Tunturibacter gelidoferens: one gene and its partner. The protein of the gene in region 1 interacts with the protein of each later gene in a pairwise test. Links are inferred from orthologs where the notes say so. Each region holds a gene or a part of one and is shown in the gene's direction. Other genes may lie near its edges.

What was found. The genes of interacting proteins can lie anywhere in the genome.
Region 2: the proteins of rpe (region 1) and eno interact in binary tests that used the Escherichia coli proteins (3 or more experiments, as listed by UniProt). The link is inferred for Tunturibacter gelidoferens from one-to-one orthologs.

Annotation. Positions count from the first base shown.
Region 1 is NZ_CP132938.1:441,739-446,734, forward strand. Bases 272-3,035 are described here. They hold rpe (ribulose-phosphate 3-epimerase), read left to right. Parts: upstream 272-1,196; coding sequence 1,197-1,874; downstream 1,875-3,035. Other genes in these bases: RBB81_RS02410 (linear amide C-N hydrolase), read right to left, coding at 272-621; RBB81_RS02415 (linear amide C-N hydrolase), read right to left, coding at 503-1,072; RBB81_RS02425 (outer membrane protein assembly factor BamD), read left to right, coding at 1,977-3,035. In the rest of the region: more of RBB81_RS02410, read right to left, coding at 130-271; more of RBB81_RS02425, read left to right, coding at 3,036-3,698; RBB81_RS02430 (hypothetical protein), read right to left, coding at 3,775-4,305; RBB81_RS02435 (hypothetical protein), read right to left, coding at 4,409-4,903. UniProt on the Escherichia coli protein: Catalyzes the reversible epimerization of D-ribulose 5-phosphate to D-xylulose 5-phosphate.
Region 2 is NZ_CP132938.1:3,833,535-3,838,640, reverse strand. What follows is about bases 654-3,527. They hold eno (phosphopyruvate hydratase), read left to right. Parts: upstream 654-1,381; coding sequence 1,382-2,674; downstream 2,675-3,527. Other genes in these bases: RBB81_RS16790 (hypothetical protein), read left to right, coding at 3,399-3,527; RBB81_RS16795 (cupin domain-containing protein), read right to left, coding at 2,862-3,197; RBB81_RS16805 (hypothetical protein), read right to left, coding at 654-881. In the rest of the region: more of RBB81_RS16805, read right to left, coding at 1-653; more of RBB81_RS16790, read left to right, coding at 3,528-4,904; RBB81_RS16785 (SIR2 family NAD-dependent protein deacylase), read left to right, coding at 5,045-5,106. UniProt on the Escherichia coli protein: Catalyzes the reversible conversion of 2-phosphoglycerate (2-PG) into phosphoenolpyruvate (PEP). It is essential for the degradation of carbohydrates via glycolysis.

The DNA of each region.
Region 1 (4,996 bases):
CACTCACGCACGGCCTACGGGAGCCCAAGAAACTTGAACGGCTTGCTCGCCACAAAATCGTTTACAGCATTCCCGGCATAGACATGACTCTGGTTCTTTCCCAGGTCAAGCTTCTCCACCTTCCCGGTCTCAGCGGAGAAATCGATATCCTTGAAGTTCATCCAGAACGTATTCGGTGTCACCGCAGACTCGAAGAAATAAAATCATTCTCTTCTGATCGGCCACCGTTCTCCATCGCGTCGATGAGATGTTCGGCTCCTCCGGCGTCGTAAGCCCGTAAGGCACCGAGACATTCCGGATCACGCTGAAGACGCTGGCAACCGTAATATCCGGACTCTCTCCCTGTGGGATTGCGTTGATGTAGAAAGAAGCCCGTGCAAACCTGTCCGCAGCGCGGTTCGTTCCTGGAAGCATAACCGTTCCGCCAATGCCCTTCCAATACGTATCCAGCGCCAGCTGCTGATCGAACGCCGGGGAATTCGTCATCACCTGATACTTGCGGTCATGGTGAATCGTCTGTTTGCCATCGATGTACTCCACAATCGCGCTGTCGCCGGTCGCATCCGACATCGAGAGATGCAATGTAGCGAGCCTTTTTTCGCCCGGAACATTCGCGGTCACCAATGTAAAGGGTTCGTGTTCCAGAGCGTCCACTGCCTCGGCCACTGTTGCGAAGTTTGTCCAGCACCCACTGTGCCCATAGTGAGATCGCCAGCCCGGGCTTCCCTGCGACCGGCTTCGGATACTCCGACTCCACCAGCCAGAGCAGATTCGCCACCATCCCCTTCTCATTCATCCCATCCGTCGTTGAAACGTCATATCCAGTAGCCACCACGCTTCCGTACTTCGATCTCCATTCCAACGACTGCGCTCCCACCTCCCCGTTCCGCTCCATCTCGCGAGGCAGTATCCACAGATTCGTGCCTACATCCACCTTCCAATCCATCGAGCGAGAGGTAATCACTTCGCCGCCCGGCCCAAGGTAAACAGCCCGCGTACACGCCAGGATGCGCACCTCTGCGCCAGGTAAAACAGTCAGAACAACAAGGAAGGAACAAATCCAACGAATCATCCTCGCCATAAAACCTCCCCCGGCACTAATTCGGCAAGCATATAACGGGCTACTTCCGCTCCTGCACTTCAGTCAAAGAAAATTCATGACTAGCGCTGCTAAACTCTCCTCAGGAGCGAACCCCGTGATCGAACTGGCAGCATCCATCCTCGCCGCAGACTTCGCCCACCTCGCCGACGAAGTCGCCCTCGTGGAGCTCGGCGGAGCCACCCTCCTCCACGTCGACATCATGGACGGCCACTTCGTCCCCAACATCACCTTCGGCCCACCCGTCGTCAAGGCGCTGCGCCCCATCACCAGTCTTCCCCTTGACTGCCACATGATGGTCGATAATCCCGACAACTTCATCCACGACTTCGCCGAGGCAGGCGCAGACATGATGAGCGTTCACCAGGAGGTCTGCCGCCACCTCCATCGCACCCTCCAGCAGATCATCCTCCACGGCATGCTCCCGGCCGTCGTCCTCAACCCCGCAACTCCGGTCGATACGCTGATAGAAGTCCTTCCGATGCTGCACCATGTGCTGGTCATGAGCGTCAATCCAGGCTTCGGCGGCCAGAAGTTCCTGCCCCTGGCGCTCGACAAGATCGCCCACCTCGCCGAACTGCGCGAGGAGATGGGCCTCAACTTTCGCATCGAAGTTGACGGCGGGGTCGCTCACGATACCGTCGCTCAGGTCGTCGAAGCAGGAGCCGACATGCTCGTCGCCGGCTCAGCCATCTTCAGCCCCGGCAAAACCGAGCAGAACGCCGTCGAATTTCTCAAAATCGCCCGGGCAGCCGGCTCTGTACAAGTGGCATAAGCGCGGCCGAAGTCGCGCGAGTAGTAAGGTTGAGACAGGAACGATTAGAATAGAACACAGCCTGAGCGCCCAGTCGCGCGAGGCGGATGGGGTCTATAGCGGATGAACAAACGTTCTTTCTTTCCAACTCTCAGGGCCGGCACGCTGGCCGGAGTCGCAATTGCCAGCCTGATGTTCGGCTCGATCGGAGCCATGGCACAGGTAAACGGCTCGTCCCAGACGACCACCGACGCCAACGGTCAGCAACACGAGAGCGTGACCCTCTCCGCAACACCGCCAGACAACAAAAAGGACAAAGTCGTACAGTCCAAAGACACCAAAAAAGAGCTCCGCAAAGAGAAGACGATGAAGCCGGCCGAAAAACCCGACGCCAAGCTTCCCGACAAGGTCCTCTACGATAAAGCCGTCGACGCGACCAAGCGCGGACACTTCGACGTCGCCCGTCTCGACCTGCAAACGCTGCTCAATACTTATCCTGACTCGCAATATCAGATGAAGGCCAAGCTCGCCATCGGCGACAGCTGGTACAAGGAAGGCGGCACCGCAGCCCTCACCCAGGCCGAGCAGGAGTACAAAGACTTCATCACCTTCTTCCCCAACGCGCCCGAGGCCGCCGAGGCCCAGATGCGCGTCGGCGACATCTACTTTCGCCAGATGGACAAGCCCGACCGCGACTACGCCAAGGCCACTCACGCCGAGGAAGAGTACCGCCTGATGCTGCAGCAGTTCCCCGAATCCACTCTGGTGCCTCAGGCCAAGCAGAGGCTGCGCGAGGTGCAGGAGGTCATGGCCACCCGCGAAGCTAACATCGCCGCCTTCTACCAGACCCACAACAACTATCCCGCGACGATCGCCCGCTTCCAGACCGTCGTCGATACCTATCCGCAGTACAGCCACATGGACGACGTTCTTGTCGGCCTCGGCGATGCGTATGAGGCTGAAGCGCGGTTCGTTCGCACCATGAAGCTCCCCGAGGCAGGCAAGGCGAGGCTCGAAAAGATCTATGACGACGAGGCCATCGCCGCCTACAGCAAAGTGGTTCTCGAGCACTCCGCCTCACCCCACGTCGAAGATGCGCGCGATCGTCTCGATGCGATGAACGTCAAGATTCCGCAGCCCACCCCCGAGCAGATTGCTGCCAGCGTCGCGCTCGAAAACAGCCGCAGGCAGTACCGTCTGCAGGATCGAGCACGTCTCCTTGTCCTTCACCAGCCAGACGTCGTCATGGCAGCTCGTGATGGAGAGCCGACCCTCGCCGACCCAGCTCCCACGATCGCGCCCCACGTCGTGAACCAGATCAAGACCGACTTCAACGACGCGCTGAGTCCCAACGGACCTGCAGCTGCGAAGCCCGCGACGACGACGGCTGATGCAGCCACTCCCACAGCAGATGGTGCAGCTCCGACGGCTCCGGCTGCACCTGCCGCGCCGCTGGCCCTGTCGGATGTCCCTGCTGCCGACGCCGGTGCCGCGAGCGGAGCATCGTCGACGACCAGTATCTCGGGCGCTGCGCCAACGCCGCCTGCTTCCTCTGGCAACCGCATCGGCGGAGTTGAGATTCTCAACTCAGGCGCATCCGGAACCACCGTCCCCGACAACGGCGGCCTGAAGGCAGTTGGACCGACGAACTCTACCCCTCTTCCCGCGGCTGAAAAGGCCGCGGCCGCCCCCGACGCAGTCAACGATATCAAGCCCGGAACCCAGCCCGCCGCACAGGCAGGTAATGCCAACGGAAAGAACAAGAAGCCAGAGTTCGACAAGAGCGACGAGTCCGACAGCAAGCACAAGAAGAAGAAGGGCTTGAACAAGCTGAACCCGTTCTAGCCGCTTCAAGCAATCACAGCGAAAAAAGGATGCAGCCACCGGGCTGCATCCTTTTTTCCGTTTTAAAACACTCCGCTCAGGAGGTCTGATTGACGGCGATGCGCCGCCGCACCTGCGGCACAAACAATGCCGAAAGCAGCAACAACACCAGCACCCCCATCAGAATCGAAAACAACGGGCTCAACGAGACTCGTGGGTGCGAGCTGACTTGTCCGTGCGCCAGAGGCACATGCGAGAGATGTCCGCCCAGCACATACGCACTTCCTCCGAACGATTCGTCACTCTCATACACCGCGTTGCCGCCCAATACCGTCGTATCGCCGCCAATCCGCGCCTGCGAATCGACCACCGCGTTACCACCGATCACGGTCGCGCCCTTCTCCACATGTCCGGTCACGTTCAGGCTGCCGAACAGCACAATGACGCGTCCCGTCAGGTCGCCCTCCACCTGCACCGAGCAGAAGATACACATCGCATTGTGCACCTGCTGGCCGGATGCGACATAAATGTCCTCCCCGACATAAGCTCGATTGCCCGGCGACTGTGCCAGCGCGGCCGAGGCAAACAGAAGCGTAAGGACGAGGCTGCGGAGCGCAAAGTTCAGCAAGATTCCCCCAAAAGACGACAGCGTGCAGAAAGTGGTACGCAGACGCCACGAGACAGGTTCCCTAATCTTCTTACAGTACCCCAGCTCCGGCCCAACAGCCCGACTAGAATCCGCGCCCTCTCGGATAAACGGGAAACTGGTACCGGTTGCGCCGAACGATATACACGATCAACCAGATCAGTCCCGCAAGGATCAGGAACGGAGCGAGCGGCAACAGAAGCCACACGCGTCCAGGCAGAACCGTCCGCTCCCCATGAATCGCAGCCCCATTACCCAATTTCAGGTCTCCCGCTGCAATCGCTACATCGCCACCAACCGACGCATCCTGGCCCATCTCGAGATCGCCACCCAGCGAAGCCACGTCGCCCGAGATATTCCTCCCGGAATCCACCATCACCGATCCCAGAAAGGTAGCGATATCCCCCTTCACCTCACCGTGCACGCGCACCGTGCAAAACGCACAGGCGATATCTCCCGCCGTCTCTCCATCTGCAATCGTAATATCGTTTCCAACACTGGCGCGATCCTCCGAAGAGCGGGCAAAGGCGGGTGTACAAGCAACTGTCAACAGAGCAACGGCGAACAGCAGTCTACGCATGAAAAACCTCGTGGGCTAGTGTACGGTGATCGATGCCTTCGGTGTGCCGTTTTTCCTGAAGCGCTTGCCAATCGCCCCGCATCAGCGAGGAAG
Region 2 (5,106 bases), 3.4 Mb from region 1 along the record:
TTCAAGCTACTAAGCGGCGACCCACTCAGCGGAGTCAAAACCATCGGCGTAGTCAAGCTAAACACCAGCAGCTCATCCTTCGGCAGCGTAGCCTGACGATCCTGCTTCAACCACATCACCGTGCTGACCCCTGCGCCAATACCCGCACCCACCACAGCGCCCACGCCGCCGCCGATCATCGCTCCCGTCACCGCACCCGCGCCAGTCACGCCGCCCACGATCGCCAATGTCTCCTTGGGATGGTCCTTCCGCTTCAACGTGCCTTCGTTGTTCACATTGAACTCGCCCTTCCCCGTATCGATCAACTGAGCATGAACAATATAGTGCGTTCCATCCGGCAGCGTAACGTCATTGGTCTCCAGGTGCATCAGAGCTGCACCTGAAATCCGCCGTCCGCCGCGAACCTCCGTCACTCGCCCCTCAAGAATCGAACCAACGGGAATGATCACTCGCCCATTCCTCTCGATTGCCTCCGTGACTGTCGCAGAAAATCTCGTCCCCGCGACCGTCTTGTCTGTAGCCAGCGTCTCGCCAATCCGTACTTTCAGCAAAGTCCCTTCGCGCAACGTGCCTTCACGCTCCGGCACACTCGTCACAATCATCGCATCAGGATCGTCCGCCGCAGTCTCATTCACCACAGCACTCGAACCGCCAACCGTTGCGCCCTTGTAAGGAACATACGGCCCATACTCCACCGCCGGCGACGAAGGAGCAACCTCCGGCACATCTGCACTCGGCTTCGCAATCGGCGTCTGCGGAGTCGTCTCCTCTGTGCTCGTGATCACAGCGGAGTCAGGATGAGAGACTCCCGTCATCGCACTCTGAGAAAACGCGGGAGCAGCAGCAAGAACGAGAGCGGCGGTAGTGATGTGCATCTTCATAGCGATACCTCGGTGAAAATTTCGGTGAAACCTCTTGGCCCACTCAGAGCACTGAATTCTTCCAGTACTCTTATCACTCCAAAGAATAAAACTCTCCTCGCCCCAATGGAACAAATTCCTTACCCCGGAACCGACCCTGCTAATAAGCCCTTCAACGCCTTTTTTCACAGACACAAAATCGCGTCATCCCGACCGAAGGCGACGCACTTGTCGCCGCAGTGGAGGGACCCCCGCATTTCGCCTCTGCTGTTGCCTTTGCGGTTGCTTCTACTTGCAATCACACATTGTCCGCCAATTCATCCCCGTTCCAACAACCCTCCCATCCCTTTGCTAGAATCCGACAGGTGAGCCCATCGGACGCAAAGCTGGTCGAATCCATCACCCTTGCCGGCGGCAACACCCTCCCGGTCGACCGCCGCCCAAAGCTCAACGAACGCTTGAACCATCGCATCGTAGCCCAACATTCCGCAGCACCAAGCCAATCAAATTTCAGGAGCAACATGACCGAGATCGTCTCTATCCACGCACGCGAAATTCTGGACTCCCGCGGTAATCCCACCGTCGAGGCCGACGTCCTCCTCGATAGCGGAGCCAAAGGCCGCGCCGCCGTTCCCAGCGGAGCCTCCACCGGCGAGCACGAAGCCGTAGAACTTCGCGACGGAGACAAAGAGCACTATCTCGGCAAAGGCGTTCTTCAGGCCGTAGAAAACGTCGAGACCATCCTCGGGCCCGAGCTCACCGGCATGGACGCCAGCAACCAACGCCTCATCGACGCGACCATGATCAACATCGACGGCACCGAGAACAAATCCAAACTCGGAGCCAACGCCATCCTCGCAGTCTCCATGGCGGTCGCCCGCGCAAGCGCCGAAGCCCTCAAGCTCCCCCTCTACCGCTACCTCGGCGGCGTCAACGCCTGCCTCCTCCCCACGCCCATGATGAACATCCTCAACGGCGGCTCGCACGCCGACTCCAACGTCGACTTCCAGGAGTTCATGGTCATGCCCGTCGGCGCAGAAACTTTCTCCGACGCCCTCCGCTGGGGCACCGAAGTCTTCCATACCCTCAAAGGCGTTCTCAAGAAAAAGGGCTACAACACTGCAGTAGGCGACGAAGGCGGCTTCGCTCCGTCACTCAAATCCAACGACGAAGCCCTCGACCTCATCCTCGAAGCCATCCAACTCGCCGGCTACACCGCAGGCGAAGACATCTCCATCGCGCTCGACCCCGCCTCCAGCGAGTTCTACGACAAAGCATCCGGCAAATACATCTTCAAAAAATCCGACAAGCGCGAGCTCTCCTCCGAAGAGATGACCGCCTTCTGGGAAAACTGGGTCAACAAATATCCGATTATCTCCATCGAAGACGGCCTCGCCGAAGACGACTGGGCAGGCTGGGCTCACCTCACCAAAGTCCTCGGCGACAAAGTCCAACTCGTAGGCGACGACCTCTTCGTCACCAACACCCAGCGCCTCCAGCAGGGAATCGAGCAAAAAGTAGCCAACTCCATCCTCATCAAGGTCAACCAGATCGGCACCGTCTCCGAAACCCTCGAAGCCATCGAGCTGGCCCGTCGCTTCGGTTACACCAGCATCATCTCCCACCGCAGCGGCGAAACCGAAGACACCTTCATCGCCGACCTCGCCGTAGGCACCGGTGCCGGCCAGATCAAAACCGGCTCTGCCTCCCGCACCGACCGCATTGCCAAGTACAATCAGCTCCTCCGCATCGAAGAAGAGCTAGGCCAATCCGCCGAATTCCTCGGCATCGAATCCGTCAACTTCGGCGAATAGGTACTCCGAGGGTTCCTCTAGTGCTTCAGGTATGAGGTTTGCCTCAGCACTTAAGGATGTTCTTTTCTCATCACCCCAAAACCACGTCATCCCGACCGAAGCCGCTCACAGTTTCATCGTGAGCGGCGCAGCGGAGGGACCCCCGCATTTTGCCCGCAGCGCCAACACCCTTCCCACACCTTTACCATCAAACCGCAACCGTCTCACTCTGCGCCAACTCAAACGTAATGTTCACTGACCTCCCACCAACCGGCCGCGTCCGATGACGAACCCCGCGAGGAATCGTCACTAACTGTCCCGGACCAAGCTCGACCGATCCGCTCTCAAATTCAATGGCAAGTCGTCCTTCAACCACCAGAAACGTCTCATCCGAGTTCGGATGGAAATGCCAGTAGTAAGGTTCAACCATCGTGGCAATCCGAACGACATGGTCATTGATCTTAGCAATCGGATGATTGTCGTATCCGACCTGCAACGAAGACTCCGCCGTCAGCGTGATGACCTCTGGAAGCTGCCCATTCATCGTCAACCCTCGCGTTTCAATTGATCCCGCAACTCTCAGCATGCAACTCTTTATAGAGATCATCTCAAAGCGATCCGCACAAGCGAGAGCTCCATCCTAGGCGAAGAACGCGAAGCCCATCATCTCTAGTTTGCAAACCGTTGAACACCCATTCATAATGGCCAGCGATAGAAAAGCCAGCCTAACCGGGATGGAGAACGAATGTCAGGGACCCGCACGCGCAACATCATCTTAGCGACCTCAGCAATCATCCTTTTAGCCCCTCATCTCCCAGCCCAGACCGACGCCTTCGTCCAACGCACCGGAACCAAACTCACTCTTTCCGGCGCACCCTTCCGCTACTCCGGCCCAAACATCGAGTGGCTAGGCCTCGAAGGCTACGGCCCCCACGATCCCATGGGTCCCCGCCTCCCCAGCCACTTCGAGATCGACGACGCCTTTGATACCGCCGCCGAGATGGGCGCCAAAGTCGTCCGAGCCCAAACCATGGGCGACACCGTCGGCTGCCCCCTCTGCATCGAGCCCACCGAAGGCAACATCAACGAAGCCGCCTTCGCATCCTCCGACTACGCCGTCGCCACCGCCCGCAAACACGGCATGAAGCTCATCATCCCCCTCGTCGGCGACTGCGCCACCTGCGCCGGCGGAGGCATCGGCCAATACCTCGCCTGGCACCGCAAGCCAAACCCACAAGACTTCTTCACCGACCCCGCCCTCATCGCCGCCTACGAAAAACACATCGACGCCGTCCTCAATCACCTCAACCCCATCACCGGCCTCCGCTACAAAGACGACCCCACCATCATGGCCTGGGAGAACTGCAACATGTGCGGCATCCTCACCATGCTCTCCCATCCCACACCCGAATCCCTCGCCCAAATCTCCACCTGGTCCGAGACCATCGGCGCCCACATCAAGCAGACCGACCCCCACCACCTCTACCTCGACACCACCGGCCTCTTCCGCTACTACGCCAAAATCATCGACAACCCCAGCACCGACCTCGTCACCTTCGAGTTCTACCCCCACTGGGACGCCCTCCTCGGCCCAGGCGCACCCGCTACCACCGCCGCCACCTTCAGCCACGACGCCGCCACCGTCACCAGCCACGGCAAGGCCTTCATCGTCAATGAATTCGGTTGGGACCGCACCGACTGGAAGACCCCCGCCGACCTCGAACAAGTCCTCCACACCCTCGCCACCGATCCCAACATCTCCGGCGACGGCTTCTGGGCGCTCCAGGCCCATCTCGACAACTTCGGCTTCCAACCCATCCCCGCCGACAGCACCAACCCCATCTTCGCCGAGCACGGAGAATCCGGCCAATGGTGGGCGCTTTACTACCCCGGCGTCAAAACCCTCGTCAACACCGCAGATGACATGGCCGCCCGAGCCCAGCAACTCCGCGCCCACGCCTACGCCATGTCCGGCACCGCTGTCCCCAAGCACGCGATCCCACCGCGCCCCGTCATCACCTCCACTGTCATCGTCGGCCTCATCGCTTGGCGCGGCTCTGCAGGTGCCGTGCGCTACTCCGTCGAACGCAACGACGCAGGCTCAAAAGAATGGAAGTCCATCTGCGACCGCTGCGCCACCGACGCCGATGACCCCTGGGTTGACCCCCACGGCACCCTTGGCGGCATTCAATATCGCGTCATAGCCTGGAACGCAGACGGCATCCCCAGCGAACCCTCCGACCCAAGATAAGTGGAAATAAAGCCGAGCAACGCGAGGCCCGACGCCTTTCACCAGGCAACACAAGGTACACAAGTCACGAAGTGACCGCCCCGCGCGCAGCGGGCCCGTCCGGCAGGACACAAGCAGCAGGACACCTGCATCCAACCACCATGCGCTTAACCCGACAGGATCGTCTCTTCGTCCTAACCGGAGCCGGCATCTCCGCCGAGAG